One region of the Terrabacter sp. 2TAF16 genome, then DNA from elsewhere that is predicted to be linked to it. Evidence: riboswitches for the same ligand, from Rfam matches in the RefSeq annotation. Region 1 holds a riboswitch; each other region holds the start of a gene.

The links. A riboswitch is a leader RNA that binds a small molecule or an ion and turns the genes downstream of it on or off. The one in region 1 is predicted to bind cyclic di-AMP.
Region 2: it holds a riboswitch for cyclic di-AMP, as region 1 does, so the genes downstream of both, AB4Z14_RS11935 (transglycosylase family protein) here and AB4Z14_RS17210 (C40 family peptidase) in region 1, are expected to answer to the same signal.
Region 3: it holds a riboswitch for cyclic di-AMP, as region 1 does, so the genes downstream of both, AB4Z14_RS07140 (CHAP domain-containing protein) here and AB4Z14_RS17210 (C40 family peptidase) in region 1, are expected to answer to the same signal.
Region 4: it holds a riboswitch for cyclic di-AMP, as region 1 does, so the genes downstream of both, AB4Z14_RS18095 (C40 family peptidase) here and AB4Z14_RS17210 (C40 family peptidase) in region 1, are expected to answer to the same signal.

Annotation. Positions count from the first base shown of each region.
Region 1 is NZ_JBFRFZ010000011.1:135,727-143,350, reverse strand. It holds gene AB4Z14_RS17235 (MASE1 domain-containing protein) at 1-361, shown strand, start outside; gene AB4Z14_RS17230 (STAS domain-containing protein) at 358-825, shown strand; gene AB4Z14_RS17225 (sigma-70 family RNA polymerase sigma factor) at 810-2,606, opposite strand; gene AB4Z14_RS17220 (hypothetical protein) at 2,936-3,547, shown strand; gene AB4Z14_RS17215 (DsbA family oxidoreductase) at 3,609-4,292, opposite strand; gene AB4Z14_RS17210 (C40 family peptidase) at 4,388-5,164, opposite strand; cyclic di-AMP (ydaO/yuaA leader) riboswitch at 5,167-5,342, opposite strand; gene AB4Z14_RS17205 (iron dependent repressor, metal binding and dimerization domain protein) at 5,550-6,245, opposite strand; gene AB4Z14_RS17200 (MFS transporter) at 6,275-7,528, opposite strand; gene AB4Z14_RS17195 (hypothetical protein) at 7,607-7,624, opposite strand, start outside.
Region 2 is NZ_JBFRFZ010000006.1:655,224-662,847, reverse strand. It holds gene AB4Z14_RS11940 (protein kinase domain-containing protein) at 43-1,935, shown strand; cyclic di-AMP (ydaO/yuaA leader) riboswitch at 2,258-2,445, shown strand; gene AB4Z14_RS11935 (transglycosylase family protein) at 2,449-3,099, shown strand; tRNA gene AB4Z14_RS11930 (tRNA-Thr) at 3,260-3,335, shown strand; gene AB4Z14_RS11925 (DUF6325 family protein) at 3,496-3,942, shown strand; gene AB4Z14_RS11920 (hypothetical protein) at 4,130-4,837, opposite strand; gene AB4Z14_RS11915 (arylsulfatase) at 4,908-7,265, opposite strand; gene AB4Z14_RS11910 (anaerobic sulfatase maturase) at 7,428-7,624, opposite strand, start outside.
Region 3 is NZ_JBFRFZ010000004.1:341,622-349,245, reverse strand. It holds gene AB4Z14_RS07160 (iron chaperone) at 1-343, shown strand, start outside; gene AB4Z14_RS07155 (VOC family protein) at 362-757, opposite strand; gene AB4Z14_RS07150 (hypothetical protein) at 988-1,767, shown strand; gene AB4Z14_RS07145 (sortase domain-containing protein) at 1,908-2,699, shown strand; cyclic di-AMP (ydaO/yuaA leader) riboswitch at 3,071-3,258, shown strand; gene AB4Z14_RS07140 (CHAP domain-containing protein) at 3,263-4,162, shown strand; gene AB4Z14_RS07135 (alkene reductase) at 4,442-5,527, shown strand; gene AB4Z14_RS07130 (GNAT family N-acetyltransferase) at 5,673-6,320, opposite strand; gene AB4Z14_RS07125 (potassium channel family protein) at 6,330-7,343, opposite strand.
Region 4 is NZ_JBFRFZ010000013.1:33,067-40,690, reverse strand. It holds gene dcd (dCTP deaminase) at 1-124, opposite strand, end outside; gene AB4Z14_RS18115 (AAA family ATPase) at 229-1,761, shown strand; gene AB4Z14_RS18110 (SMP-30/gluconolactonase/LRE family protein) at 1,843-2,712, opposite strand; gene AB4Z14_RS18105 (hypothetical protein) at 2,712-3,143, opposite strand; tRNA gene AB4Z14_RS18100 (tRNA-Gly) at 3,253-3,323, shown strand; gene AB4Z14_RS18095 (C40 family peptidase) at 3,414-3,923, opposite strand; cyclic di-AMP (ydaO/yuaA leader) riboswitch at 3,967-4,109, opposite strand; gene AB4Z14_RS18090 (FBP domain-containing protein) at 4,530-5,024, shown strand; tRNA gene AB4Z14_RS18085 (tRNA-Gly) at 5,139-5,212, shown strand; gene AB4Z14_RS18080 (hypothetical protein) at 5,332-5,475, opposite strand; gene AB4Z14_RS18075 (acyl-CoA dehydrogenase) at 5,632-7,494, shown strand.

The DNA.
Region 1 (7,624 bases):
GGCCCGCAACCTCGTGCAGGTCCGCAGCGCCCTGCGCCGCTGGCTCAAGGAGGCCTCCGTCTCCGAGGCCGACGTCAACGAGGTCCTCGTCGCCTGCGGGGAGGCCTGCGCCAACGTCGTCCAGCACGCCTACAGCGGGCAGGGGTCGGCCGGCGAGCTCGTCGTCGAGGCCCGGCTCGACGGCGGCGCCCTCGAGGTGCGCATCCGCGACCACGGCCACTGGCGCCCAGCCGCCGACCGCGGCGGCGGCTGGGGACTCCAGCTCATGGATGCCCTCATGGACGACGTCGACGTCGAGCACACCCCCGGTGGCACCGACGTCCGCCTGCGCCGTCGCGTCCACGTGACGGTCGAGGCATGAGCGACCTCGCCCGCGTCGACACGCGCCGCGCCGGCACCACCCAGCTCGTCCGCATCACCGGCGAGCTCGACCTGTCCAACGCGCGCGAGCTCACCGACGCCCTCGGACACGCGGTCCCCGACGACGTCACGCTCGTCGTCGTCGACCTCAGCGGCACGACCTACCTCGACAGCGGTGGCATCGCCGCGTTCTTCCGCCTCTCCCAGCGACTGCGGGACCGCCGACAGGATCTCCGGCTCGTCGTCCCCCACGCCTCGCCCATCCGCGCCGTCGTCGAGCTGACCCGGCTGAGCCAGGTGATCCCCGTCGACGAGAGTGTCCCCGACCTCCCCGGCCAGATGGCGTATGCCGCCCTCCCGCCCGACGGCGCGCCCGCCCCCTCCCAGCCCCCACCCACCACAGACGTGCCCGAGCCCGGGGACCCTGACCTGGCCGAGCCCGAGGGCGATCAGCGCAACGGGTAGCTGCCCGACCCGGGCAGCGTCGCTCCGGCGCGGTCGGTGAAGCGGGCCACGAGGTCCCCCGAGAGACGGGGCTGCACGCGGGTGACCTCGACGACGAGCTCCCCGGCGCGCAGCCGCCCGTCGAACTGCGCGGTCGGCTGGCTCACGTGCTCGACGACCCGGGCGCCGTGCACGTCGCGCACCGAGGTGAGGAGCCAGCCGGCCGGCGCCGTCAGGTGTGCGAGGTAGCCGCGGTCGCTCGGCGTGAACGTCAGGCTCGTCACCGTGCCGACCGGAGCGGGAGGCGGCGCGACATTGGTCGTCGGGGTCGGCCGGCTGCTCGTCGGCGTCGGCGTCGTCGTCGGGCTCGGGCTCGGGCTCGGGCTCGGGCGGCTCGACGAGGTGGCGCTCGTGCCGGTGGAGTTCGGCGCGGGGCGCGACGGCGGCCTCGACTGCCGGTCGGCGCTCCCGCTCCGGCCGCCCGACGACCGGAAACGAGAGACGCCCTCGGCCGTCGCGACCCCGATCACGGGTCGCGGCGCGGTCGACGTCGGCACCGACGAGCTCGTCGTCTCGGCCGGGTAGGGCGACTCCGTCCCGTCCACCGGTCCGGCCGACGAGTCCCGGCCCACCGGCGCGTCGGCCGAGACGCGTCCGGTCGGCTGGAGTTGGAGCAGGAAGAGGGCGGTCGCGACGACGAGTGCAGCCGCAGCCAGCACCGCGGCCGCCGAGCGACCCGGCACCGACAGCACGCGACCGTTGACCCCGCCCGAGCCACCTCCGGGCCCACCTCCGCTGACGTCGGCGGCGAACTCTGACAGGTCGTCGGCCCCGTCCATGAGCGAGGCCACGCCCACGGCGACCGGGATCGTGGCGCCGCCCGTCGCTGCGACCGCGCCCGCGCCCGCTGCACCGGCGACGACCGTGCCGTCGCCCACCGCGTCGTCGCCCACCGCGTCGGCGGCACCGAGCCCCGACGCCACCGCGAACGCCCCTGGCAGGAGCACCGGCGCGACGCGCAGCCGGATCGCCTCGTCGACGTCGACGACGTCGAGCACCGCAGCCCGGCACCGGGCGCAGCTGTCGAGGTGCTCGTCGACGCGCTCGCGAGCCTTGACCGGGAGGGAGTCGCGCACGTAGCCACCGAGCTGGCGTCGCACCGCCCGGCAGTCCGCGTCGCCGGCGTTCGCGACGAGCTCGGAGAGGAAGGTCTGGCGCAGCCGCTCTCGCGCCCGCTTGCTCCGGCTCGCGACGCCGTTCGGCGTCGTGCCCAGCCCGGGAGCGATCTGGTGCGGCTTCTCCTCGTGCACGACCAGACGCCAGAGCAGCGACCGGGACTCGTCGGGCAGCGAACGCCAGGCCGCCCAGACGGCGTCGCGCTCCTCGGCGTCGACGGCCTCGTCCTCCGCCGAGGCAGCCGCGCGGGTGTCGACGGTCGTCTCGTCGTCGGTCAGCACGACCCGGTTCGTGTAGCGCCGCGCCACGTCGATGTTGGCCCGGCGCAGCGTGCTGAGCAGGTAGGGCCGGAAGGCGGTGTCGGGCCCGCCCCCACCACGGAGGGCATCGAGGGTGCGGGTGAAGCTCTCGCTGACGAGGTCGTCGACGTCGCTCGGCGACGCGACCCGGGAGGCGAGCCGTCGGGCCGCGGGCTCGTGCCGCGACCACAGCACGGAGTAGGCGGCGGCGTCGCCCGCCCGAACCCGGTCGACGAGCGCCGCGTCGCTCTCGGGTCCGTCGACGCGTACGCCCTCGTCCGCCCCAGCCACGGACTCGCCGCCGTGCTCGTCGTGCGCCCGCTCCACGTTCTTCTGTCCCCCACCCGTACCCCGACGTCTCGTCGGCTGTCTCGACCCAAGCTCCAGCAGGGTGCGTGACCGGGCGCCGGGTCCCGTCCCCGGCCTGTCGGCGCGTCAGCAACGCACCTCACGCATCCTTCCCCTGGAGACGCGCGAGGGACCGAATCATGGCGCGACATGCCCTCGGATGTACAGGGTTGGCGGCGTGCCGGGTGATTTGCGTGCGTTTGCGACACACCTACCGACGCCCGGGCGGGCTTGCCCAAGAGCCGGATCCGACCCGGACCTGCGTGCGACCATAGAGACTCCACGACCCGTCACCCCAGGAGCAGCACATGACGGCGACCGACCCGAGCCACGGCTTCCTCAGCGAACCGGCTCTGACACCGGAGCTCGAGGCCTACTTCGCGAGCGACGTCACCGACCACGGCTACGTCATGAACCTCAGCCGCGTCTGGGCGCAGTCGCCAGCGGCCCACGACACGCTCTTCGCGCTCCTGGCCGACATGGTCTCCGTCGCCGGCCTGAGCTTCCGGCAGCGCGGCATCCTCATCGCCGCGACCGCCTCGACCATCGGCGACTCCTACTGCGCGCTCGCGTGGGGTGGCCGCCTCGCCACCGCTGCCGGCGAGGAGGTCGCAGGCGCCGTGCTCCGCGGAGACGACGAGCCCCTCGACGCCGCCGACGCCGCCCTGGCGACCTGGGCCCGGACCGTGGCGAGCACCCCGAACGCCACCACCCCTGCCGACCTCGAGCCCTTGCGCGCCGCCGGCTTCGACGACCGGCAGATCTTCGCGATCACGGTCTTCGTCGCGCTGCGCCGGGCCTTCTCGACCGTCAACGACGCCCTCGGCCCGCTCCCCGACCACCAGCTGCGCGCCGACGCCCCACCCGCCGTGGACGACGCGGTCTCCTTCGGCCGCCCGGCCGCGGACCAGCCCTCCTGACCGAGGGCGTATGCCGTCCGCCCGGCCCGTCGGGCCGGGCACCCTGCCTGCGAGTCCGCGCTCAGAGGGTCTGCGTGGCCACCCCGCGCAGCAGCGCGAGGTAGTCCTCGACCGGGTGCGCTCCGGTCACGGCGGCATACCCGTTGGCGACGACGAACGGCGTCGACATCACGCCCATGGAGCGCGCCTGCTGCTCGTCCTCACGCACCTGCTCGGCGTACTCGTCGGAGGCGAGCACGGCCGACACCCGCCGCTCGTCGAGACCGCACTCGCCGGCGAGGCGCTGCAGGACCTCACGGTCGTCGATGGCGAGGCCCTCGCCGAAGTGCGCGGAGTGGAAGCGCTCGACCGCCGCGGAGCGCAGCGCGGGGCCTCCCATCTCGCCGGCGAGGGCGCAGAGCCGGTGCGCGTCGAAGGTGTTGGCGCGCACCGCGCGGTCCCAGTCGAAGACGAGGTCGTCGGCCTCGGCCACCTCGCTGGCCTTGGCGTTCATGAGCCGGCCAGCGCCCGCGTCGCCGCCGTGGCGCACCGAGAGGTGGTCGCTGACGGGCACGGAGCCACCGACCGGGACGTCCGGGTCGAGCTCGAAGGAGCGCAGGCGCACCGTGACGTCGTGCGGCCGCTCGAAGGCGGCGACGGCAGCCTCGACACGGCGCTTGGCGACCCACGAGTAAGGGCAGACCAGGTCGCTCCAGAGGTCGAGCTCGATCATGGTCGTGGACTCGGCAGCAGGCTGATCGGTCATCGACTCAGTCAACCACGGTGGCCGACAGGGCCGGAAAGCGCTGCGCCCCCACCGGATCCGGTGGGGGCGCAGCGTGTGGCGTGAGAGGTGACCGCTCAGATGCGGCCGTACATCGACGGCGTCGTCCAGATGGAGTGGTTGCCGATGACGGTGCCGGGACGCTGGGCGTCGATCATGCGGCCCGGGCTGACGTAGATGCCCACGTGGTAGATCGGCGAGCCGAAGAAGACGAGGTCGCCGGGGCGCGGGTTGCTGACCGGGGTCGAGGCCGCGGCCTGCGCGGACGCGGTGCGCGGGATCGAGATGCCGGCCTGGCGGTAGACGTAGGACGTGAAGCCGGAGCAGTCGAAGCCGGAGGGCGTCGTGCCGCCGTAGACGTAGGGAACGCCGAAGTACGACTGGGCGATGCCGATGATGCCGGTGGCGCTGGGGTTGGGCGCGACGTTGAGGGCCACCCGGGTGGTCGAGCCGGAGCGCGACGCGCGCTGCTGGGTAACCTCACGCTCGGCCGCGGCCTTCTCGGCGGCCTTCTTCGCGGCGCGCTCGGACTTGACCTGGACGTCCTCGATGACGACCGGCTTGACCGAGGCCTGCTTGAGGGCGGGCTTGGCGTAGCCGATCGCCGACAGGGCGTTGCCGGCCTTGAGCGTGCCGACGGCGGGGCCGACGGCCGCGGGACCGGCGACCGTGCTGGCGGAGCCGTCAGCGGCGTTCGCGGTGCCGGCGAACGAAGCGACGAGACCACCCGAGGCCGCGACGATGGCGGCACCCTTCACGGCGGGCTGGGCCGACTCCTTGGCGATCGTCTTGAGCTCCGAGATCGCGTTGAAGCGACCGGGGGCGCGGTGGCGCCCGGGAACGTTCTGAGCCACGTTTGACCTCTCGACGCCTACGAGGTGAGCTGTCGGGTTCGGGCTGGAGGTACTGCCCGGCCTTCGCTCGGACCGGTCTCGGTCCACGGAGGGCTTCACCCCGAGGGCGTCTCTCGACGCCCGGAGAAAGTGGTTCCCCCGCTCCTGCCATGCGGTTCGTACTGAGCCTCAGGTCGATGGCAGGACTAGGCGGTCCGACCCGGGGCACTCACTCGACGGGGAGAGCAAGTTCGCCCACCGTACCCAAGTAGGAGTGCCTTGTCACCTTCGAGTTCCCGGAAGTCAAAGAAATTTCAGCGACCTCCGGAAGGGGCCGGACGAGGTGTGGCAAGGCCTGCCAAAACGACCCGGCAAACCGGGGCAAACCCTGCCGGATACGGCGTGTTCAGGCGGCCTGGCAGAAGACGTGGACGGCCACGTCGTCGGGCAGGGAGACGCCCGTGGACGGCTCGCTGCCCTCGCGGACGGCGACGACCCGTCCGCCGTCACGGACGACTTCGACGCGGGCGCCGGGCACGACGCCGGCACTCGTCAGCAGCGCGAGCGCCTCCGGGTCGACCTGGACGGGCTCACCGATGCGACGGATCGTCACCACCGTCGGCGCGACCCCCACGGCGGCGGTCAGGGTGCTGAGGCCGGTGAGGAAGTCCTCGTCCTGGCGCACCCCGAGCTCCTCGAGACCGGGGATGGGGTTGCCGTAGGGCGACTCGAGCCCCTCGCCGATGAGGCCGAGGATCTTGCGCTCGACCTTCTCGGACATGACGTGCTCCCAGCGGCAGGCCTCGTCGTGGGCGTACTCCCACTCGAGGCCGATGACGTCGACGAGCAGCCGCTCGGCGAGGCGGTGCTTGCGCATGACGCGGGTCGCGAGCAGCCGGCCGTGGTCGGACAGCTCGAGGTGACGGTCGCCCGAGACCGCGACGAGCCCGTCGCGCTCCATGCGGGCGACGGTCTGCGACACGGTGGGGCCCGAGTGGCCGAGACGCTCGGCGATGCGCGCGCGGAGGGGCACGATGCCCTCCTCCTCGAGCTCGAAGATGGTGCGCAGGTACATCTCGGTGGTGTCGATCAGGTCCGTCACGGTCATACCTTCTCAGAATCGTAGAGCGGTCAGGGACCGCCCGTGAGTGGCCCGGGCGTCGGCCCGGTCCTCGCGCGTCGGGTCGGGTCGTGCCGTGGCACCCAGATGCGCAGCCAGCCCGCCCCGACCACGGCACCCACGCCGAGCACGACGGAGGAGGCGCCGAGCGACATGATGGCGCTCAGCCCTGACAACGCCAGCGGGCCCGCTGCCCTTCCCACGTCCGCGCAGAGCCGCCAACCGCCGAGGAACTGCGCCCGTCCGTCCGCGGGCGAGGCGTCGGCGCCGAGGGTCATGATGAGCCCCGCCCCGAGGCCGTTGCCGAGACCGAGCACGGTCGCCGCGGCCGTCACGGCGACGAGGCTCGTGGCGAGCGGGAGCAGCATCATGCCGAGGCCGAGCACGAGCATGCTGGGCACGGCGGCCGCGACCCGGCCGTGGCGGTCCATGAGCCAGCCCGAGGGGTAGAAGAGGGCCATGTCGAGCGCCCCGGCGACCCCGAAGACGAGCGACGTCTGCGCCGGGGAGAAGCCGACCGACTCGGCCCACAGCGGCACGAGGGCCTCGCGGATGGCGCGCGCCCCGGCCACGCACATGGCACCGGTGCCGAGCGTCAGGAGGACGTGCCGGTGCTGGAGGAGCACGGACGCCACGCTGCGCGGCGGTCCGCCGCCCCCGATCCGATGCGCCGAGCCGGTGATGTCCGGCGCGAGCAGGACGAGGACGAACGCGGCGATGCTCGCGACGCCGCCGACGGCATACGCCGCCTCGGTCCCCCACCTGGCGATGACGAGCGATCCGATGAAGGGGCCGACGAAGTAGCCGATGCGGTGCACGCCACCCAACGTCGACAGGGCCCGTGCCCGCATCGCCACCGGAACCGCCTCGGTGAGGTAGGCCTGCCGGGCCAGGCCGAAGAGCGAGCCGGCGAGCCCGATGACGAGCACCCCGACGAAGAGCAAGACGAGACCGCCGGCCAGAGCCGCGACGAGCATGCCCATGGCCTCGATCACGGCCGCGACGAGCAGCGCCCGGCGCTCACCGATGCGGGCCGCGAGGGCACCGGACGGCAGGTCGCCGAGCAGCTGGCCCACGCCCAGCATCGCGACGAGCAGCGCCGCGACGCCGACCGAGGCGCCGAGCTCACGTGCCGACACCGCGATGATCGGGGACACCGCGCCCGCGCCCGTCGAGCCCAGGAGAGTGGGCCCGTAGGCCGACAGCGCGATGGCGCGCAGGCTGCCGCTGCGTCCCTCCGCGCCGTCCCCCTGAATCTCGGTCACGCCACAGGACCCTAACGATCGGGTTACTCGGGTGGCCGGGCCGACCAGCCGACGAAAGCATTGGCCCGTGGCCAGGACTCAGAGGACGAGCAGACC
Region 2 (7,624 bases), on a different contig from region 1:
CAGGGTTCCTGCCGTGGCGCCCGTGTCGCATACCGTAGGGGTATGACTGCGTACGACCGGACCGAGCGGGTGCCCAACCCGCGGCCCGGCGCGCGCACCGGTGGCGTGCCCGTGGCAGCGCGCCCCGGCGGGCCGGGGTCCCCGCAGCGGATCGGCCCGTACCGCCTCATCGAGGAGATCGGCGAGGGCGGCATGGGCGTGGTCCACCTCGCCCTCGACCCGCGCGGCCGTGCCGTCGCGATCAAGGTCCTGCGCGCCCACGTCGCGCACGACGCCGACGCCCGGCAGCGACTGTCCCGTGAGGTCGACACCCTCTCGCGCATCCGCGACGCGCGGGTCGCGAGCGTCATCGACGCCGACGTCATGGCGCCCCGCCCCTACATCGTGACCCGCTACGTGCCCGGCCCGGCCCTCGACGAGGTCGTCGAGGACCACGGCCCGCTGGCCCCGGCGGACCTGCTTCGCCTGGCCCGCGGGATCGCCGAGGCGATCCGCGCCATCCACGCGTGCGGGGTCGTCCACCGCGACATCAAGCCGGGCAACGTCCTCATCGAGGACGGCGACCCGGTCCTCATCGACTTCGGCATCGCGCACCTGCAGGACGACGTGCGCCACACCGTCGGCGGGCTCGTCATGGGCACGCCCGGCTACCTCTCGCCCGAGCTCGTCGAAGGTGCCGCCATCACCGACGCCACCGACTGGTGGGGCTGGGCCGCCACGATCACGTATGCCGCGTCGGGCCGTCCGCCGTTCGGCCGCGCCCGCATGGACGCCGTGCTCACCCGCGTCCGTGCCGGCGACGTCGACCTCGAGGGGGTCGACCCGCGCCTCGTGCCGCTGCTGCGCGCGTCCCTCTCTCCCGATCCGCGGCTTCGCCCTCACGCCGACGAGGTCATCGCAGCGCTCGAGCTCTACGCCGCCGGCCGCGCGGCGACCGTGCCGACGCCGAGCGGCAACCCGTGGGACGACGGCCGCGTCAGCGCGACCCCCGGAGACACCCAGGTCGTGCAGCACGGCAGCACCGCCGTCATGCCGCCCGTCGGCACAGCAGGCACGGCAGGCGCGGTGGGCGCGGTGGGCGCGGTGGGCGCTGGCGCGGCCGCGGCGAACCCGGTGCGGTGGGCCCCGCCCCCGACCGGTCCGCGGTCGTCCGACCCCGGCCCGGCGGCATACGACCACGGCTGGGACGACGAGCCCGCGTCGCCGGACGACTGGGGCGGCGCCCAGGCCTACGATGCCCGGCACGGGCGCGGCGGGCAGGACGTCGAGCCGGCTCCGCAGGACGGCTACTGGCCCGACGACGAGTGGGACGAGGACGACGAGCCCGCCCAGCGCGAGGGCGACCCGCGCATCGGACTGCCGATGCGCACCGGACTGCTCGCCGCTGTCGCGATCGCCTGGGTCGGTGCCCTCATGGCGTGGCCGGGCATCGCCCTCGTCGTGCTCGTCGTCCTGTCGGCGCTCGCCCGGGCCACCGACCGCTCGGTCACGGCGCTCGTGCTGCGCCGCTACGACTTCGGCCGCCGCCGCAGCGACGTGCCCTTCGCCGTCGTGTCGAGCCCGTGGCACCTCGTCGTCGGCATCATCGCAACCGGGGTCGGGCTGCTCCTGCCCGTGGCGGTGGCGCTCGCCGGCGTCTTCGCGGCCGCCCTGCTCCTCGCCGGCACGCAGGGGACCGACCTCGGCCCGGGCACACCGATCACGCTCGCGATCGGCGGTGTCCTCGGCCTGCTCATGCTGTGGTGGGGCCCCGGCGGCGCCTCGCTGCGACGCGGTTCGCGCTCGATGGCGCGGCGCCTCGTGCCGGCCGGCCTGGCCGCGCAGATCGTGTCCGGGCTGCTCGCCGTCTTCGGCGTCGCGGCTGCGCTCGTGGCCCTGCAGCACGGGTCGAGCCTCACGTGGGACCCGTTCACGACGAACCCGTTCGGGAAGTGACGGCTCGGCGCGCGAGACGGTTGAGCGTGCGGGGCCGGGGCCTGTGGGGCGCCCGGGCGGCCCCTGTGCGAGGCCTGTGTGCATAGCGCATCGACCTGCATCTGGGGCTGAAAAAAAGATCACGGAAGTGTCTCGACGTGCCTTGTGCGCTGCGGAAACGTCCCGTACCGTCAGTGCTCGGCGGCCTCGACTTTCGGGTCGAACGGGAGCAGCACCACTCGGTTCCCGGGTCGCTTCGTCGCGTCCGGCTCCACACGAACGCTCCCACAACTTCACATGGACACCCATTTATCCGTTCCCTGAGCGCGCCGAGCCTCGCCAGCCAGGGATGTAGCCCACACCCGTGGGCCGGGCGAGGACGGGGGACCCAGTGTGGCCAGTGAGTGCATGTGTATCGAAGCGCATGTCAAGAGGACGAGATCTGGTCTCGGGGTGAAGTCGCATCCGCGACGGGGCACCTGACGCCCCAACCCGACAGCTAACCCCGCAGGCGCGCGTCAGGAAGGATCACCCATGCAGTACATGTCCAAGCATGCTGCGGCCAAGAAGATCTCGGTCAAGCAGCGCATCGCGGGAGTCGGAATCGCTGGAGCCGCCACCATCGTCGGTGGCATCGCCACGGGCGGGTCGGCCAAGGCCGCCTCGGTCTGGGATCGCGTCGCCCAGTGCGAGTCGAGCGGCAACTGGCACATCAACACCGGCAACGGCTACTACGGCGGCCTCCAGTTCGTGCAGAGCACGTGGCGTGGCTACGGCGGCACGGCCTTCGCGTCGCGCGCCGACCTCGCCACGCGGGCCGAGCAGATCGCCATCGCGCAGCGCGTGCTCGCCTCCCAGGGCCCCGGCGCCTGGCCGGTGTGCTCGCAGCGGGCCGGCCTGACCCGGGCCAACGGTGGCGCGACGACGACCCCGGTCTCGCGGTCGACCGTCCGCAAGCCCGTGACGACGAAGAAGGTCGTCAAGAAGAAGACGTACGCGACGAAGCCCACGGTCAAGAACACCGCCAAGGGCGCCAAGGTCACCGTGCGCAGCGGCGACACCCTCGGCAAGATCGCCGCGCGCTACCACGTGGCCGGCGGCTGGAAGGCCCTCTGGAAGGCCAACGGCGCCCGGGTCACCAACCCGAACCTCATCTTCGTGGGTCAGACTCTGCGACTCCCGTGAGTTCCTGATACAACTGAGCCGGACGGCCTCGCGCGACCAACCCCTGGGTTGCGCGGGGCCGTCCTTCTCATGTCCGGCGTCGGTTCGCGCCCGGTGTTTGGGCGTATGCCGTCTGGCTCGGTTACGCTTTCGCCCGTCCGCGGCGCTCGCGCCGAGACGTGCTGGCGTGGCGCAATTGGTAGCGCACCTGTCTTGTAAACAGGCGGTTAGGGGTTCGAGTCCCCTCGCCAGCTCCACCGTGACGTGCGAGTCCGGCTGACGGGGCCGCATCTGCGTGCCCACGGCGAGAGGCTCATCCCCGGCGGATGACGCGGCACGGACGAGCGGCTCCTAGCGTTGAGATCGGTCCCCCATCGGACGCACCGACCACCGGACGCACCCCAAGGAGAAGATGACATGACTCTCAACGTCGACGAGCTCGGTCCGGTGGACTGGATCGTCGTGGAGTTCGAGGGCAGCACCCTCAACGGCAAGATCGCCCCGATCCTCAAGGACTACGTGGATCGCGAGCTCATCCGGGTCCTGGACCTGCTGTTCTTCAAGAAGGCGGAGGACGGCAGCTTCGAGGCCTTCGAGGCAACCGACCTGGAGGACTCGGAGATCGGCGAGCTCCGTGCGTACGAGACCGAGCTGGCCATGCTGCTCAGCGAGCAGGACGTCGCCGACCTGGCCGACACCATCGAGCCCGGCAGCTCAGCGGCCGTCCTGGTGTGGGAGAACCTGTGGGCGGCTCCCTTCGGCGCGGCGGTGCGCCACGCCGGCGGCCAGCTCGTGGCCAGCGGGCGCATCCCGATCCAGGCCGTCATCGCCGCCATCGAGTCCGACCAAGAGGAAGGAGCCTGACATGCCACTCGCAGCCAGGCGCAGGAGAAGGACAGTGGCCGCCGTCGGCGGCGCCGTCGTCGTCGCGCACGGGATACACCGGCGCGGTGAACGCCGTGAGGACCGGCGCGACGATCGCCGCGATCGCCGCTGACGCATGACCCGGGCCGTGGGGCCCTCTCAGGGCTCCACGGCCCGTTGCGCTGCCCTACGCCGTCGCCGGCCCCGGTCGGAACGACGTGACCAGCAGGTGCAGGCTGAGGAGCAGGACCCACAACGGGAAGAGCAGGACGGCCCAGACCGTCCGCGGTGGTGCGAGGAGCAGGACCAGCGCGACGACGAACCCCACGGCCACGAGCCAGCGCGGCACGATCCCGGTGCGACGGCCGAGGTTCGTGACGACCATCGTGAAGACCGCTGCCATGCGGATGCCGAACGTCGTCAGGAGGGCCGTGCTGACCGCCCCCACCTGCCGGACGTACTCCGGCGAGACGCTGTCGGGCCCGTCGTAGAGGGCGAGCAGGGCTCCGACATCTGCAGATGCGGCGAAGAGCATGGCGACGAAGAGCAGCCCCGACCCGAGGAAGGCTGTCGCGAACAGCTTGTCCTCGCGGTGCCCGAGACGGGAACGGATCACCCCGATGAACCACAGGAAGGCGATGCCCGCGTACGGGGTGAGCTGCATCGCCAGCGTGACCCTGCCGCGGCGCTCCGCATCGGTGATCCACGTCGAGCGGCCGCCGGTGCCCGGGAGCGCCAGGTACATGAGGATGACGACCGCCCCCAGGAGCACGGCGAAGGCGATCCCGGCGATGGCCGCCGCCCGCGGTGTGCGGATCTCGTCGAGCACCCGCCCCCGTGGTTCGAGGTCGGCCGGTGACTCGGCCCGACCACGCTCGTCCTCATGCATGCTCATGCTCCAGCCGTGGGCCCGTGCGGCCTTCGTCGGGACCGATCGTGTGACGCCCCTGCAGGTCAGTGGCGGTTCACTCACGCATCAACATGCCCTGCGCCTCACGTTCCAGGTCGACGTAGGGCTCGCCGCTCACGTCGACGGCGACGCGCCTGATGGTGCCTCCCGTGAACCGGTACGGGCGCGCGCCGGGGTAGTCCTGCGTGACCGGGTCGCCCATGTCGCGCCCCACCGCCAGTCCCTCCCCGGCGATCATGTAGCTGCCGGGCTGGAGCTTGATCTGGCCTTCTCCGACCACGGTGTCGCCGTGGTAGAGCGACAGGGTGCCGGTGGCGACGGGGGTCTGCTCCGCGCCGTCCTTGACGAACGACGCCGACAGGATGAGGTTCTCGCCCGTGGGCAGGTCCTCGGTCGCGACGACCTTCTGCTCGAACAAGCCCACGAAGCTGTTGACGTAGTGCAGCCGGTTGTCCTTGACGTAGAGGCTGTGTCCGCCGAACCTCGACCCCTGGGCGAAGAGCACGCCCTGGGCGCCCGGCTCGGGGATGTCGACCAGCGCACCGATGACGAATGACCGGCCGCGCACCACGACGGCCTGGGCCTCGGGCACCTCGGCGTGGTTGGGGTAGTAGACGTACCGGTCGCGCGGGGCCGACAGCTGGGGCCGGGGGGACACGAGGATCTCCAGCGCCGAACGGTCATCGAGCGGGAACCCCTCGTTGGCGCCCGCCTGGGCGTACCAGAGGTTGACCATCTCACGGAGCTTGTCGGGCTGCTCCGCCGCCAGGTTGTGCAGCTCGGAGCGGTCGACCTCGACGTGGTAGAGCTCCCACTCGTCGTCGTTGAAGTGCGACCAACCGCTGATCGTCGGGTGCGTGGTGATGGCCTTCCAGCCGTCGTGCCAGATGCCCCGCGAGCCCAGCATCGAGTAGAACTGCGTCTGCCGCCGCCCGGGGGCCTCGGGGTCGTCGAAGCTGTAGCGCATGCTGACGCCGTCGAAGTGGCTCTGTGTGTGGCCCTTGATGGTCTCCGGGGCCTCGATGCCGAGGGCGTCGAGGACGGTGGGCACCAGGTCGATGGCGTGGTGGTACTGCTCCCGGATCTCACCCTTGGCGGTCATGCCGGCCGGCCACGAGATCACGCAAGGGTCGGAGGTGCCACCGTTGAACTCGTAGCGCTTCCACATCTTGAAGGGCGTGTTGAACGCCATCGCCCACCCGTTCGGGTAGTGGTTGTACGTCTTGGGCCCGCCCAGCTCGTCGAGCATGGCGAGGTTGACGTCGATGTCGTCGGGGATGCCGTTCATGAACAACATCTCGTTGACCGACCCGTCCGGGCCGCCCTCACCACTCGCACCGTTGTCCGAGACGAGGATGACCATGGTGTTCTCCCGCTGGCCCGTCTCCTCGAGGTAGTCGAGCAACCGACCGATCTGGGCGTCGGCATGGGACAGGAAACCGGCGTACACCTCCGCCATCCGGGCGAAGAGGCGCTGCTCCTGCTCGGACAGCGAGTCCCACGGCCGCGTGGTGTCGACGGCCGAGAACGGCTGGTCGTCCGGGCCGGTGCGCGTCTCCGGCGTGCCGATCGGGTTCATCGGTGGAAGCTCGGTGTTCGCGGGGACGATGCCCATCTCGACCTGACGGGCCAGGGTGGCCTCACGCATCGCCTCGTAGCCCGCGTCGAAACGCCCGGCGTACTTCTCGATCCACGCCTTGGGCGCGTGGTGCGGCGCGTGTGCGGCACCCGGTGCGTAGTAGAGGAAGAAGGGTTTGTCCGGCGCGACGGCCTTGGCGTCCATGATGAACTCGATGGCCTTGTCGGTGATGTCCTCACCGAAGTGGTAGCCCTCCTCGGGCGACCTCGGCTGGTCGACCGGGTGGTTGTCGTAGGTGATCTCCGGGTACCACTGGCTGGTCTCGGCCCCGAGGAACCCGTACCAGCGCTCGAAGCCACGCCCGGTCGGCCAGTTGCGACGCGTCGAGGCGAGGTTCATCTCGACCGTGGGGCACAGGTGCCACTTGCCGACCATGTAGGTGTTCCAGCCCCGCTCGCCGAGGATCTCCGGAAGCATCCCGTTCTCGGGCGGGATGGTGCCGCTGGCGTTGGCGAAGCCACTGGCCCCTTCCGTGATGCACGCCATGGAGTTCCGGGTGTGGTTGCGTCCGGTGAGCAGGCACGACCGGGTGGGCGAGCACAGGGCTGTTGTGTGCCACTGGGTGTAGCGCACCCCGTCGCCGGCGATCTTGTCGATGTTCGGGGTCTCGATGGGGCCGCCGTAGCAGCTCATGGCGGAGAACCCGACATCGTCGAGCACGATGTACACGACGTTGGGCGACCCTTCGGGTGCCTTCGGCGGGGCGAACGGGGCCCAGTCCTCCACCGAGTCCCTGATGTCGACGTTGACCACACCACGAAACGGTTGCGCCATGTCATGACTCCTTGCTCGCGACTGCTCACGATCGTCGGCGCTCGCCGATCCGACGAAGGGACGGGTGCTCCTCAGGCGGGGCTCCGCCCAGCATGTGACGGGGACGGTGCCCTGTGCCTCACCCTCGGCGGATGAAAAGGTCGGCGCTCACGAGAGCCGTGGTCAGGGGCGCGCGTCATCGCTCGTGCCGGCACCATGGCAGTCCGCCCACACGGCGCCACCGAGGCATGAGCAGGGGTCACCCGGGTGGCGCTCGGCGTCGCGGACGGCATACCACTCCCTCAGCCCCGTGGCGTCCCGGCCTCGACGCAACAGGGACGCCATGACGCGCATGGGTGCGTCGACGTGTCGGAAGAAGA
Region 3 (7,624 bases), on a different contig from region 1:
CATCGCCTCCTACCCCGAGGAGACGCGAACTCAGCTTGCGGGGGTCCGCCGTACGATCCGCGAGGTAGCCCCTCACGCAGGCGAGAAGATCAGCTACGGCATGGCGACGTTCACCGTCGACGGCAAGCCCCTCATCTACTACGCCGGCTGGAAGAACCACGTCGGCCTCTACCCCGTCCCGACGGGTGACGCGCAGTTCGAGGAGGCGATCAGCCCCTACCGCCGCGCCAAGGACACCGTGCGTTTCCCGATCAGCCGACCGGTCCCGCTCGAGCTCGTCTCCGAGATCACCGAGCTCTGCCTCAAGCGCCGCGCGGCCGTCTCCGAGGGCCACGACGCCTGACACGCTGCCCGCCGCGGATCAGCCGGGGCCCGGTGCCTCGATGACCGCGAGGACGTTGCGGGCCGGGTCGGTGAACCACGCGATGAGCGGCCCTCCCTTGCGGAAGACCCCCTTGGCATCGGTCTCCATCGGCGTCCCCGCATACGTCTCGAAGATGACACCCCTCGCGGTCAGCTCGTCGACCGCGGCCTCGATGTCGTCGACCGGGAAGTTGAGGATCGTGAACGACGCCGGCTCGTGGTTCGGCTTCGGGTAGACGAGCGTGGGACGCTCGCCGCCCTCGCCGGCGAGGTGGAGCGTCAGCATGCCGTTCTCCTCGGTGACGCGCAGGCCGAGGGTGTCGGCGTAGAACGTCCGGGCGGCGCCGACGTCGTCGACGGAGAAGCCGCTGAAGGCGTGGGAGTCCTGGAGCACGGTGTGTCCTTCCGTGAAGGTGGGCAGGTGAGGGGGCGCAGCGCGCCCGACCCCTCCAGTGAAGACCCGTGGGGCGCGCCACGGCGCGCCTCCATCGAAGAAATTTCGGTGGAACCCCAATCCAGTGGGCCTGCCCGCGGCGAACCCCCGCCCGGAGACGGTCGACGACGACCCCCCGTCTGAAGCAGAGCAGGATGGACGGTTTGTCTCCTCGTCAAGGAGGAACACAGATGCGCACCACCACCACTCGGATCGCCGGCGCCAGCCTCGCTGCTGCCGCCGCCATGGCCTTCAGCGTCGGCCCGGCCTTCGCCGCGGACGCCTGGGTCAGCGCCAACCTCAAGCCCGTCGCCGGCAACGGTGTCGACGGCAGCGGTACCGCCATGGTCGAGGTCACCGGCAACACGATCACCGTGACGATGGCCGCCAACGGCCTGCTCCCCGACAACCCGCACGCCGCGCACATCCACTTCGGCGCCGAGGCCCGCCACGAGTGCCCGGTCCTGTCCGACGACAAGAACGGCGACGGCCACCTCAACACGACCGAGGGCGGACCGGCCTACGGCGACATCGTCGTGTCGCTGACGAAGACCGGCGACACGAGCCCGAAGTCGGGCCTCGCGATCGACCGCTTCAGCACGGCGCCCGGCGGCAAGATCGCCTACCAGCGCGGCAGCATCAAGGTCTCGAGCGACGTCGCCAAGGCGATCTCGGCCGGCCAGTCCGTCGTCGTCATCCACGGTGTCGACTACAACAAGGACGGCAAGTACTCCGGTGCCACGAAGAGCGACCTCATGCCGTCGCTCCCGACCGAGGCCACCGACCCGGCCCTGTGTGGCGCGCTGCGCGTCGCCCCGGCCGGCGGTATGCACACCGGCGGCGGCCAGGCCGCAGATGGCCTCAAGAGCGGTGGCCAGAACGAGGCCCTCATGCTCGTCGGTGCTGGCGCCCTGCTCGCCGCGGCCGGGACCGGCGCCTTCGCCGCCCGTCGCGCCCGGTCGCGCGCCTGAGTGACCGAGACCGACGTCGCGCACTTGAGCGACCGAGTCCGAGCGGCCGACATCGAGCGACCGACACTGAGCGGCCGACACCGACACGACCGACACCGACACGACCGACACCGACACGACCGACCGGGAGTCACCCGACCATGAGCGCACCGACCGGCTCCACGCCCGAGCCGACGTCGCCCACCGGCGACCGCAGAACCCGCCGCATCAGCGCCGGAGTGGCGGCGGCGCTGGCGGTCACGGCCGTGCTCGTCGTCATCGGGATCGTCGCGCTCGTGGTCGGCCTCAGAGGGAGCCCGGGGACCCCCGGCCCGCCGCAGCCCGCGGCGGGCGGGGTCGCCACGGCCAGCGCCCCCGCGGCGCCCGGCCCGTCCTCGTCCAGCCCGTCGGCGTCCCCCGGTCAGGGTGGGACACCGACGGCGGGCAGGACGGCCGGCGCCGCGCCGGGCACCGTCGGCATGGGTGACTTCCTCGAGGCTTCCGAGCCGACGTCGATCGAGATTCCGTCGATCGGGGTGCGCTCCTCGCACTTCGTCCGGCTCGGCATCCAGCCCGATGGCACGATCTCCGTGCCGGGCACGGCCCAGGAGGTCGGGATCTACGACGCCGGCCCCACGCCGGGCCAGCTCGGCCCGTCCGTCCTCGCCGCACACGTCGACACCCCCTCGGGCGTCCCGGGCATCTTCTACGAGCTGGGCAAGGTCAGGGCCGGTGACGTCGTCACGGTGTCGCGGCGGGACGGGTCGCACCTGACCTTCACCGTCGACAAGGTCGCGGCCTACAAGAAGTCCCAGTTCCCGACCGAGCTCGTCTACAAGGGCGACCTCACCCATGCCGAGATCCGCCTCGTGACGTGTGGCGGGCCGACCGACAGTCGCAACGAGTACCGCGACAACGTCGTGGTCTTCGGCCACCTCTCGAGCGCCACCTGACGACCGCGTCAGGACCGCGTCAGGACCGCGTCAGGACCGCGCCCGGCCCGACCCGCACTCGAGCCACGCTCGAGCCACGCTCGAGCCACACTTGAGCCACACCAGTCCGGCGTATGCCGCGGGGTCCCCACGAGGGACCCCGCGGCATACCCGTGGGGGGCTTGTCGAGGACGACGGCCGGATGTGATCCACGTCTCACCCATCCGAAGGTAAAGCGTTGGTATAGACGGGCACTTCGGACATTCAGGGGCGATCGGCGCGCGTCGTCGTTACCGTGGCGTGACATTTGCCAGTCGCCTCGTCTAGTCTTCCGGGAGTCCGGCCACCTGGTCGGGCTCTCGTGAGGTGGACCGCCTAGTCCTGTCACCGCCTGACGAGAGAGATCGAACCTTGTGACAGGAGCGGAGGAACCACACGTTTCTCCGGACGTCCTACGCAACGACTTCGGACGTCCTTGGGGTGAAGACCCACCCGCCACGCGAGCTTCGCGGGGCGGGCGTGGCCCGGGCACCTTTCCGCCCGAACCCGACAGCTAACTTCGTAGGCGCGGAGAGGTAACACGCGTGAACACTGAGAACATCCGCGGTCGCCATCGTGCGCCAGGCCGCCACAACCCCCTCAACGAACTCAAGCTCCTCGCCCGTGAGTCGGCTCAGCCGGCCATGAAGGCGGGCGCCGTCGTCGCCGCCACCGGTGGACTGGTCGCCACCTTCGCCAACCCGGCGAGCGCCGACACCCTGTCGCCCAACTCGGGTGACGTCGCGGCTGCTGCCGGTGTCGACACCGCGGCTCCCGCCGCTGTCGGTCCGGCCACGGCTGCCACCCCGGCCGCGTCGACCGCGCTGTCGAAGATCGGCTTCGCCCCCGCCGTGCAGAAGGCCGTCGCCCACCGCGTCGCGCCGGCCAAGCCGCAGGTCATCGAGGACGTCCAGGTCAAGACCGAGCGCGCTGCCGCCAAGGCCGCCGCCCAGACTGCCGCCCAGACTGCCGCTTCGCGCAAGGTCGCCGTCCAGCGCGCCTCCCGCGACCTGACCCGCGCCACCCTGACGACGAGCACGTCGTCGGCGAAGGCGAGCGTCAACACCGCAGCACCGAGCGCCTCGTCCGGCGTGCGCGCCTCGTCCAACTGGGCCACCGCGGGCCAGTGCACGTGGGGCGCTCTCAACAAGTGGTACCAGTCCGAGGGCTACTACCCCGGTGGCTGGACCGGCAACGCCATGGCGTGGGCCTCGGGCGCAGCGTCCGCCGGCTACACCGTGACGGGCACGCCGCGCACGCGGTCGATCCTCGTCATGCAGCCCGGCGTCCACGGATCCTCGAGCGTCGGCCACGTCGCCTGGGTGACCGCGGTCAACGGCAACGAGGTGACGATCATCGAGATGAACGCCCTCGCCGGTGCGTACAACTACAACACGCGCACGCTGACCGACGGTCCCGGCATGAAGTACATCTACGCGCCGTGACCCACCGGGTCGTCATCTCGACGACCTCCGCGACGACCACCGCGGAGTTCTCCACGAGCTGAGCGCGTACGAAGGGGAGGATGCCTGCGCATCCTCCCCTTCGGCATACCCACCCGAAACCCTCCGGCCGCGTGGGATCCCCCACACGCGCAACCCTGGACACACGGGAATGATCGACCGCCTGCCCTCCTTGTCGCCTAGGTAGTTGAAGGCTCCACCGACCGACGGTGGGGGCCGCCAACCGCCACCGACAGTCCCCTAGACGTGAGGAGCAGGCCTGTGTCCACGGCCTTCGAGAGCATCCGCATCGGCCGCTGGGACCTTCCCCAGCGCTTCGTCATGGCCCCGCTGACCCGCAACCGCGCGGGCGAGGGCCAGGCACCGACCGAGCTCAACGCCGAGTACTACGGCCAGCGCGCGAGCGCCGGCCTCATCATCACCGAGGGCACCCAGCCGAGCGCCGTCGGGCAGGGCTACCTCGACACCCCCGGCATGCACTCCGACGAGCAGGTCGCCGGCTGGCGCCTCGTCGCCGATGCCGTGCACGAGGGCAACGGCCACGTCGTCGTCCAGCTCATGCACGCCGGCCGCATCGCCCACCCCGACAACAAGGGCGGCCTCGAGAGCGTGGCGCCGAGCGCCATCGCCGCGCCCGGCGAGATCGTGACCCCGAAGGGCCAGCAGGCGTATGCCGTCCCCCGGGCCCTCGAGACCGACGAGATCCCCGCGCTCGTGGCGGAGTTCGTCCACGCTGCGCGCCAGGCCGTCGCGGCCGGGCTCGACGGCGTCGAGGTGCACGCTGCGAACGGCTACCTGCCGCACCAGTTCCTCGCGCCGTCGAGCAACGAGCGCACCGACTCCTACGGCGGCTCGCCCGAGAACCGCGCCCGCCTGACCGTCGAGATCACGAAGGCCGTGGCCGAGGCGATCGGCGCCGACCGCGTCGGCATCCGCATCTCGCCCGCGCACAACATCCAGGGCGTCCTCGAGGAGGACGAGGCCGAGACGGCCGCGACCTACGAGTCGCTCGTCGAGGGCATCGCCCCGCTCGGGCTCGCCTACCTCAGCATCCTCGGCGACCCGGAGTCCGACCTCGTCCGCGATCTGCGCAAGCGTTTCGACGGCCCGGTCATCCTCAACACCGGCTTCGGCAAGGTCACCGAGCTGGCCGACGTCGAGGACATCCTCGAGCGCGACCTCGGTGACCTCGTCGCCGTGGGGCGCGAGTTCCTCGCCAACCCGGACCTCGTCCGTCGCTGGCGCGAGGGCGCCCCGCTCAACGAGCCGAACTCCGCCACCTTCTACGGCAGCGGCGCCGAGGGCTACACGGACTACCCCGCCCTCCCCGATCACACCGTCGAGTGAGCGCCCGGTAACAGTCGAGTGAGCGCCCCGTCACAGACCACCTGTGGCGGGGCGTTCACTCGACTGGGACGGAGCGCTCACTCGACTGGACCAGGTCGGATGGGCATCGGCGCAGGCCGGTCAGGTGGGCACCGGCGCTGGCCCGTCAGGTGGGCTCGGGCGGGTTCTCGGCGGCGCCCCCGGACGGGAGCGGGTCACCGAGGGGTCGCTGGACCCACACGACGTCGTGCGAGGCGCCGAACTTCCAACCGATGTCGCGGTAGGTGCCGACCGGCTCGAAGCCCATCGCCGCGTGCAGTCGGCCGCTCGCCACGTTGGGCTGGGTCATCCCGGCTGCGGCCATCCGGTAGCCGCGGGCCGTGAGCCGCTCGAGCAGAGCCTCGTAGAGCCGCCGCCCACCGCCGCGACCCCGCCGATCGCCCGCGAGGTAGACCGACACCTCGCACGACCACCGGTACGCCGCCCGCTCCTTGAACGGTCCGGCATACGCGTAGCCGACGACCTCTCCCGCGTCCTCGAGCACGAGGAAGGCGTGCCGCGCCTGCGCCTTGGCGATCCGGCGCTCCATCTCGGCGACGTCGGGAGGCTCCGTCTCGAAGGTGACCGTCGTGCCGGTGACGTAGGGGGCGTAGATCGCAGCGCACGCCGCGGCGTCGGCGGGCGTGGCATCACGCACCGCCGGCGCATCGGTCGTACCGGTCGTACCGGTCGTACCGGTCGTACCGGTCGTACCGGTCGCCGCGATCCGGTCGAGAACGTCGGGCACGTCGGGCACGTCGGGCACGTCGGACATGCGCCGATGCTAGGCCGAGCCCTCGGCCCCGGGTCTGCCCGGTGGGCCGTCCTCCGGCTCCTCCGGCTCGCCCTCGGGAGGCGGCTGCTGCGTCCTGGACGAGTCCAACGCCTCGAAGAGGGTGCGAGGGGCCCGGGCCCCGCCGGGCACCCCGCCGGCGCCGACAGCGGCCGAGGCACGCGGCATACCCGCCGCGAAGCGAGCGACGATGAGCGCGACGAACGTGACGAGGTAGACCTGGCCGATGACGGCCTCACTCGCCGCAGCCATCCGGCCGAGATCCGTCACTGCTGCGACGTCACCGAAGCCGACCGTCGAGATCGTCACGAGGCTGAAGTACATGTACGTCGTCGTCGGCACGTCCTCACCGAAGAACGGGGTCGAGGTGAACGCGTCGAGGGTCTGGAAGAGGAAGGCATAGGTCACGGCGATCTGGAGATAGGCAGCGACCGAGCCCATGATGGTCTGAACGGTGACCACGGTGTGCTGCAGCACCCGTCGGGCGATGAGCACCGGGGTCAGCGCGGCGGCGAGCAGCCACACCGTCTCGGGGGGCACCGTCTGGTTGCCATCGGCGCGACGGTAGGTCAACGTCGCGACGCTGAGAATGAGGACCGCGGCGACGAGGACGTTGACGGCGCGACGCCAGCGACGTCGCAGCCCTGACGCACGGGCCGCCGCGACGAGCGCCAGGCCACTGATCGCGTGCGCGAAGAGCTGGGAGACGACCGAGCCACGGGTGTCGACGAGTCCTTGGACGGCGATCGTGGCCAGCACGAGGACGAGGACGAGTCCGTACCGATCGAGGAGGGGCAGGCCGACGAGGACTTTTCGGCGCTCCGCGCGGCTCGTCGGGCCGGAACGGTCGAGAGGGTCGAGAGGGCCGGGCCGGCCGGGGGCACTCGTCGGGGCGGTCCTCGGCGCCTTCGCGTCGTCGTCCGCCCCGCGTTCGGGCCCGCGCTTCTGCCCACGCTTCTGCCCACGCTCCTGCCCGTGATCGGGCCCGCTGCTGGACTCGGCCATGCCGCCCTCCTCGAGGGTCGCGGGGGATGGGCTCCCGAGTCCGAGGATAGGGCGGTGGGGCCACCCGCGCCCGTAGGTCGTCAGAGACCGCGCCGACCGAGGGCGCACGCCTGGACGAGCACCCTGCTCGGCGGTCTCCTCCGGCGTCAGCGCGGACGTGCCGAACCCACCAGCCGATCTCACCGAAGTCCCACCGCATCAGGGCCACGAGCGCCTCCTTCCCGTCGGAGTCGAACTGGTCCTCGGGGTCGCGCAGCCGTCGCGCCGGCACGGGTCGTATG
Region 4 (7,624 bases), on a different contig from region 1:
GCCGGAAGAACTTGTCCAGCCGGACGTCGACGCTCGACGGTTGGACCATCGAGGGGTCCCACGGGTCGAGCACGACCCGCTCGGCGGCGATCTCGGCCCGGATGTCCTTGTCGGAGAGCAGCACGGGACGAGGCTATAACGCCGGGCCGGATTCGCCCCGGCACTCCTGCCCGACTCTCTTCCCTCGCGGACGCCCCACGGACGCCGTCGGCGACCTATCGTCACGTCATGGACCCCTCCGACCCCTCCGGCCCGGGCTCCGGCCGCGCCGACGACGCCCTGCTCGCCGACTTCCACTCCGTCCTTCGGCGGATCCTCGAGTCGCTACCGTCCGACGAGGCCGGACAGCGGCTGTCGGACGCCCTGCGCGAGCACCTCGGGGTCGAGCCGCACCTGCTGGCCGTCGTCTCGGCGACCGTGCTGCCGCACCGCCTCGTCGACGCGGACATCGCCCTGTCCGAGGTCGCTGGCGCCGACTCCGCCGCCGCCGTCATCGGCATCGCCGGCGACGCGCGTCACCACATGTCGCTCGGCGACCTCGTGCAGCGCTTCCACGGCCAGGTCATGTCGGTCGGCCAGGTCGATTACGACCGGATGCCGACCGGCCCCGGCAAGGACGACCAGCGACAGGTCGTGACGTCCGGCATCCGCCTCTTCCACTTCGACGGACACGCCGTCGCGGTCCGTCAGCAGGGCATGAACCGACAGTTCGGGCGCGAGTCCGGGAGCATCGAGGTCGTCGCCCGCGACCGCGACGTGTCCGACGCCCTCATGGCGCGCATCCAGGAGCTCATGGACGAGCGCAGCGTCATCCGCGGCCAGGTCGTGACGTTCGGCTCGGACCCCTACGGGCCCGGCATGGCCGGCGTGACCTTCATCGAGCGACCGACCGTCGACGCGGCCGCCGTCGTGCTGCCCGAGGGGGTGCTCGACCGGGTGGCGCACCACGTCATCGGCATGGGCGAGCACCGGGAGCGGCTCGTGGCCCACGGGCAGCACCTCAAGCGCGGAGTCCTGCTCTACGGGCCGCCCGGCACCGGCAAGACGCACACGGTCCGCTACCTGCTCTCGGCGACGCCGGGCACGACGGCCGTGCTGCTGAGCGGCGGCTCGTTGCGCTTCATCCACGACGCCGCCAAGGTCGCGCGGGCGCACCAGCCGGCGATCGTCGTCCTCGAGGACTGCGATCTCGTCGCCGAGGACCGGTCGTTCGCCCCGATGGGGGCCTCTCCCCTGCTCTTCGAGGTGCTCGACGCCCTCGACGGCCTCGACTCCGACTCCGACGTCGCCTTCGTGCTGACGACGAACCGCGTCGAGGACCTGGAGGTCGCCCTGTCGCAGCGGCCCGGCCGTGTCGACCTGGCCGCCGAGATCCCGCTGCCGGACGCCGAGGGCCGTCGCGAGCTGCTCCGCCTCTACGGCGGGCACCTCTTCGGCCCCGAGGCGATCTCGGCCGCGGCCGCCCGGGCCGAGGGCACGACGGCGTCCTTCGTCAAGGAGCTCGTGCGGCGCGCGGTCCTCGCGGCGGCGGTCGCCGACGAGCCGCCGGCCGACGACCACCTCGGCCAGGCCCTCGACGAGCTCCTGTCGGACGCGCAGGCGCTGACGCGCAGCCTCCTCGGCGTGGGCGGCAAGGACGAAGACGGCGCCGCCGTCGACCCCGGTGGTATGCCGTCCGGCCGGCTGCGACCGCGTCGCCCGGTCGTGCTCCTCGGCCCGTCCTCCGACGGCGGGATGACCCGCCCGGGACCACCGCCGTGAGGTGATGCGTGCCGAGCGTGCCCGGGCCCCGCTGCGCGACCCGGGCACACGGCATACGCCCTCGTGGTCTGGGGGCTGCGCTCAGCCGGCGAAGGCGCGCACCGGCTGCCCCGGCACGGCGACGCGCACGCGGAAGACGGCTCCGGCCTGGGGCTCGGGGTCGTCGAGGTTCTCGCGCGACGTCGTGACGTAGAGGTCGCGCAGGTCGTCGCCGCCGAGGGTGCACGCCGTCGTGAGGCGCACGGGGACGGCGACCTCGGCGAGCACGTCGCCCCCCGGTGAGTGGCAGCGGACGCGGCCCGCGCCGTTGAGAGCGACCCAGACGTTGCCGGCGCTGTCGACGGTGAGCCCGTCAGGGTGGCCGACGTCGTGGGTGACGAAGGGGCGCCGGTCGGTGAGCTCGCCGTCGACGACCGTGAAGACGTCGGTGCGGCCGGTCGGGGTGTCGTCGTAGTAGGCGAGCCGGCCGTCGGGCGAGAGGTCGATGCCGTTGGAGATCGTCACGTCGGGCAGCAGGGTCGTGACGTCGCCGTTGCCGTCGACTCGGAGGAGCCGCGCGCTGCCGGGCACGCGGTCGTAGCCCATCGTCCCCGCCCACAGGCGGCCCTCGCCGTCGACGCCGCCCTCGTTCATCCGGACCGTCGGGTCGTCCCAGAGGTCGAACCACGGGGTGGGTGTGCCGTCCGGCTCGTCCGCGAGCGCCAGACCGCGCTCGGTCGCGACCACCCAGCCCCCGGACCTGCGTGGCCGCACGAAGGCGGCGACGTCGCCGACGTGCAGGCGGTCGACGGAGCCGTCGGCGCGCAGGGTCAGGACGTCACCGGCGAGAAGGTCGACCCAGCGCAGCCCACCCCACGTCGGCGACCACACGGGCCCCTCGCCGTGGTAGCAGACGGCGCCGGTGACCTGCTCGAGTTCTCCCGTGACGATCCGGCCGCCGTCGGCAGCCATCAGTCCCACCACACGCCGACGTAGTGGTGGCCCTCGGGCACGACCGGCCCGTCGACGAGCCACTGCGCGCTCGCGGCGGGGCCGCCGCTCGACTCGGTGTCTGCATCGATCGTCATCGCGTCGACCTCCTCGGGGAGCAGGGTCGTGATGACGGCCACCCCACTCGCGTAGGGCCATTCGTCGTCGGGGAAGTCCTGGAACTCGAGGACGTCGAGCTCCACCCGCACGTCGTGCACCTCCGGGTGCTCGCGCAGCTCGAAGAGCACCCGGCGCACGGTGTCGAGCGGCACGTCCTCGGGACGGTTCGGCGCGATGCACCACTCGCAGTCGTTGCCCTCGAAGAACTGCTCGAGGGTGACGGCCACCTGGGCACTCGCCCCGCCGCGCTCGCGGACGTGGTCGACGAAGGCGGTCTGCTTGGCGAGATCCATGACGGTTTCGGCCCCTGGGGTCGCGTTCCTGACACTGGCGCGGTGTCGGCTACACTGACGCCGCGTGCCGCCTTGCGGACCCTTCGCGGGGCACCTCCGGGCGGCCCGTGCGAGCGTAGCTCAATGGTAGAGCGCCAGCTTCCCAAGCTGGATACGCGGGTTCGATTCCCGTCGCTCGCTCCGCGCACGACGAGTCGAACCACCGAGAGGTGGGCACCGTCCGGTGACACGGCCCCGAGGGTCGACACGGACCCCCGGGACCGATCCGGGTCAGGGCATGCGGCCTGCGACCCAGCTCGTCGTCCAGATCCTCGAGAGCTGGACGCGCTGGCCGGGTCTGGGTGCGTGCCAGACCTTGCCGTAGCCGGCGTAGATGCCGACGTGGTACGCGCGGCCTCCGGACATGAAGAAGATGAGGTCGCCCTGCTGGACGTTCGCCTTGCTGATGCGGACGCTGGCGAGTCGTTGGGCGTTGGCGGTGCGCGGGACGCCGACGCCGAGACGGGTGCGGTAGGTGTAGTAGACGAGGCCGGAGCAGTCGAACGCCGACGGGCCAGCAGCCCCGTAGCGGTAGGGATCGCCCTGCTGTGCGGCAGCGACCCTGACGGCGGTCCTGCCGCGCGCAGCGCGCGTGGCGGCCGAGACGTAGGCGACCGGTCTGGCCTTGATCGTGACCGGAGCGGTTCCCGCTCGAGAGGCAGCCTGGTGCGTCACCGACGATGTCGGCGCGCTACCCGTCCCGACGAGGAGGGCGGCTGCGAGAAGTGGCGTGATAGCCAAGGACTGCAAGGGAATTCGGCGTGCAAGGGTAGAAGTGGGCATGGTGGATTCCTTCCCACGCCTGTGAGGTGAGCTGTCGGGTTCGGGCGGAAGATGCCCGGCCGCAGATGCGGCTTCACCCCAAGGACCGGTTGGCCGGCCCGAAAGTGGGTCCCCCACTCCTGTCCGTTATTGCGTTGCTGCCCCACCGGTGGACAGGACTCGGCGTGCGGTGGGCCGCTCGGGGGAGACCCCGGGCGATGAGCATCCATCGACGGTGACAGACAGGTCACGAAAAGGGTCCTAGACGAACAGATTGTGGCAATAGTTGACAAGTCAAATGCGGTGGAAGCAGACATTCCATCCGGCGCCGTGGCGTGGAGGACGCTCTCGGCAGCCCACGGCATACGCAGTCCGGCGCTGCGGTGCTCGGTAAACCAGTGGACCACCGTGGACGTCGTGACGCACCATGGACGCTGCTCCGTCGGGGCACGTCAGTCGTCAGCGGGGAGGCCCGCGGAGAGGTGGGTGGCCGTCATGGCCTGCTCAGCGGTCACGGTCCCGCTCCACCTCCCCCACCCCGGCTGACCGGGCACCCCGGTCCTGCCCGACTGACAGGAACAGACCGTGAAACCATTGACGGACAACGAGATTCGCGCCTCCTTCGTCAACGCCTCCCGGCGTGAGGCCAAGCAGGCCACCCTCCCCGCCGACCTCGACCTCGGCCCGCGCTGGGAGACGCTCGACTACCTCGGCTGGGTTGACCGCAGCAACCCGCAACGGGCCTACGCCGTCGTCCCGGTCAACGACGAACCCGTCGGCTTCCTCCTCCGGACCGCCGAGCGCACGCGCAAGGCGAGCGCGATGTGCGCCTGGTGCGAGGACGCCTTCGCGACGAGCGAGGTGGCCCTCTTCGTGGCCCGGCGGGCCGGGGCATCCGGCCGCGAGGGCAACAGCCTCGGCACCCTCGTGCACGCCGACTTCAGCTGCTCGACGCACGTCCGACGCCCGCCGAACGGCATGGAGGGCGGCCTCGACCCGCTCGCCCTCGTCGAGCGACGTGTAGAGGATCTGCGGGCGCGGTCGTCGGCCTTCGCCCGCCGCCTGCGCGACGGCTCGTGACCCTCGGCTGACCTCGAGCTAGTCGGCCCGGACCCGAGCGCGTGGTCCGCCGGCGCGCCCGAGCGCGCCGTTTGGACGTCGCGGCCCGACTGTTGCTACGGTTGGCGACGCCTCGCAGGCGTAGTTCAGTAGCAGAACAGCCTTCTTCCAGAAGGAAGACGTACGTGCAATTCGTGCCGCCTGCTCCAGATGGGAAGGGCCCGGTCTCCGTGACCGGGCCCTTCTGCTGTCCGGGCGCGTATGCCGTCCGAGCACGCATGCCGTCCGGCCGGGCCTCGCGAGACGGGTCGCGGGCGCTCCCCCACCGTCACCGCTCGTTGCCGCGCCGGTAGTTGCCGGTCGCCCGGGCCAGTGCGTGCTGGACCGCGTCCTCGTCGACGCCGTCGAGCACCCGGTCGAGGCGGCGTGCGGTCGCGCCGGCGATGACGGCGACGAGCCGGCCGGGCGGCATACGCCCTCGGAGGCCGCTCGTGGCGGAACCGTGACCTCTCCCCCTTGCGATCGTTACCGGTCAGTAGCATCATGGAAGTGACCGGCCAGTAACTTGGCGCGCCCGCCGACGACAGCGCGGACGCACGACGAGCGACAGAACGTGGAGGGTCCCCGGATGGGCCACTACAAGAGCAATGTGCGTGACCTCGAGTTCAATCTCTTCGAGGTCTTCAACCGTCAGGACGTCCTCGCCACCGGCATCTACGCCGACGTCGACGTCGACGCGGCCAAGGACATCCTCCGCGAGGTCTCACGCCTCGCCGAGCACGAGCTGGCCGACAGCCTGCTCGACAGCGACCGCAACCCGCCCGTCTACGACCCGGTCAGCCAGTCGGTGACGATGCCCGACTCCTTCAAGAAGTCGTTCAAGGCCTACGTCGACGGCGACTGGGGCAATCTCGATGTCCCCGCCGAGCTCGGTGGCATGGTCGTGCCGGCCTCGCTGCGCTGGTCGGTCGCCGAGATGGTCTGCGGCGCCAACCCCGCGATCCACATGTTCACGGCGAGCTACTCCTTCGCCAACCTCCTCTGGCACCTCGGCACCGACGACCAGAAGAAGCTGGCCAAGCACATCGTCGACCAGGCCTGGCACACGACCATGGTGCTCACCGAGCCCGACGCCGGCTCCGACGTCGGCGCGGGCCGCACCAAGGCCGTCCAGCAGCCCGACGGCACGTGGCACATCACCGGCGTCAAGCGCTTCATCACCTCGGCCGAGTCCGACATGGTCGACAACGTCGTCCACTTCGTCCTGGCCCGCCCCGAGGGCGCGGGCCCCGGCACGAAGGGCCTCTCCCTCTTCATCGTGCCGAAGTTCCAGGTCGACCTCGAGACCGGCGAGCTCGGCGAGCGCAACGGCGCCCACGTCACCAACGTCGAGCACAAGATGGGCCTCAAGGTCAGCACCACGTGCGAGGTCACCTTCGGCGAGCACGAGCCGGCCGTCGGCACCCTGCTCGGCGACGTGCACGACGGCATCGCCCAGATGTTCAAGGTCATCGAGAACGCCCGGATGTTCGTCGGCACCAAGGCGATCGCCACGCTCTCGACCGGCTACCTCAACGCCCTCGAGTACGCCAAGGAGCGCGTCCAGGGCGCCGACCTGACGCAGATGACCGACAAGGCGGCGCCCCGCGTCACCATCACGCACCACCCCGACGTCCGCCGCTCGCTCATGCTCCAGAAGGCGTATGCCGAGGGTCTGCGCGCCCTCGTCATCTACACCGCGAGCCAGCAGGACGCCGTCAACCAGGCGCAGGGCGGCAACCCGACGGTGCCGCTCGAGAAGGGCTCGGCGGCCGAGGTCGCCAACCGGATCAGCGACCTCATGCTGCCCCTCGTCAAGGGCCTCGGCTCCGAGCGCGCCTGGGTCCTGCTCGGCACCGAGTCGCTCCAGACCTACGGCGGCTCGGGCTTCCTGCAGGACTACCCGATCGAGCAGTACGTCCGCGACGCGAAGATCGACACGCTCTACGAGGGCACGACCGCCATCCAGGGACTCGACTTCTTCTTGCGCAAGATCGTCCGCGACAAGGGCCAGGCCCTGCAGCACGTCGCCGGACAGATCCAGGAGTTCGCCAAGGACCTCGGTGGCTCGCTCGACACCGAGCGCGAGCTGCTCGGCCGGGCCCTCGAGGACGTCCAGGGCATCGTCGGCCACATGATCGGCGACGCCATGAAGAGCGACCCGCGGATGGGTGGCGACACGGCCAACCTCTACAAGGTCGGCCAGAACACGACCCGCCTGCTCCTCGCGGCCGGTGACCTCGTCGTCGGCTGGCTGCTGCTCCGCCAGGCCGAGGTCGCCCAGAAGGCGATCGACGGCGGCGCCACGGGCAAGGACGCCGACTTCTACCGCGGCAAGGTCGCCGCAGCGTCCTTCTACGCCAAGAACGTCCTGCCGAAGCTCGCCGCCGAGCGCGCCATCGCCGAGGCCACCGACAACGACCTCATGGACGTCCCCGAGTCCGCGTTCTGACGCGCACCACACTTCACCTCGAGGCGCCCCTCCCCACCCGGGGAGCGGGCGCCTCGTCGTCTCACGACGGCGTGCGTATGCCGTCCGCCCCGGTCACGGGGTGCCGTGACGGGCGCGCGGTGGCGCGGCC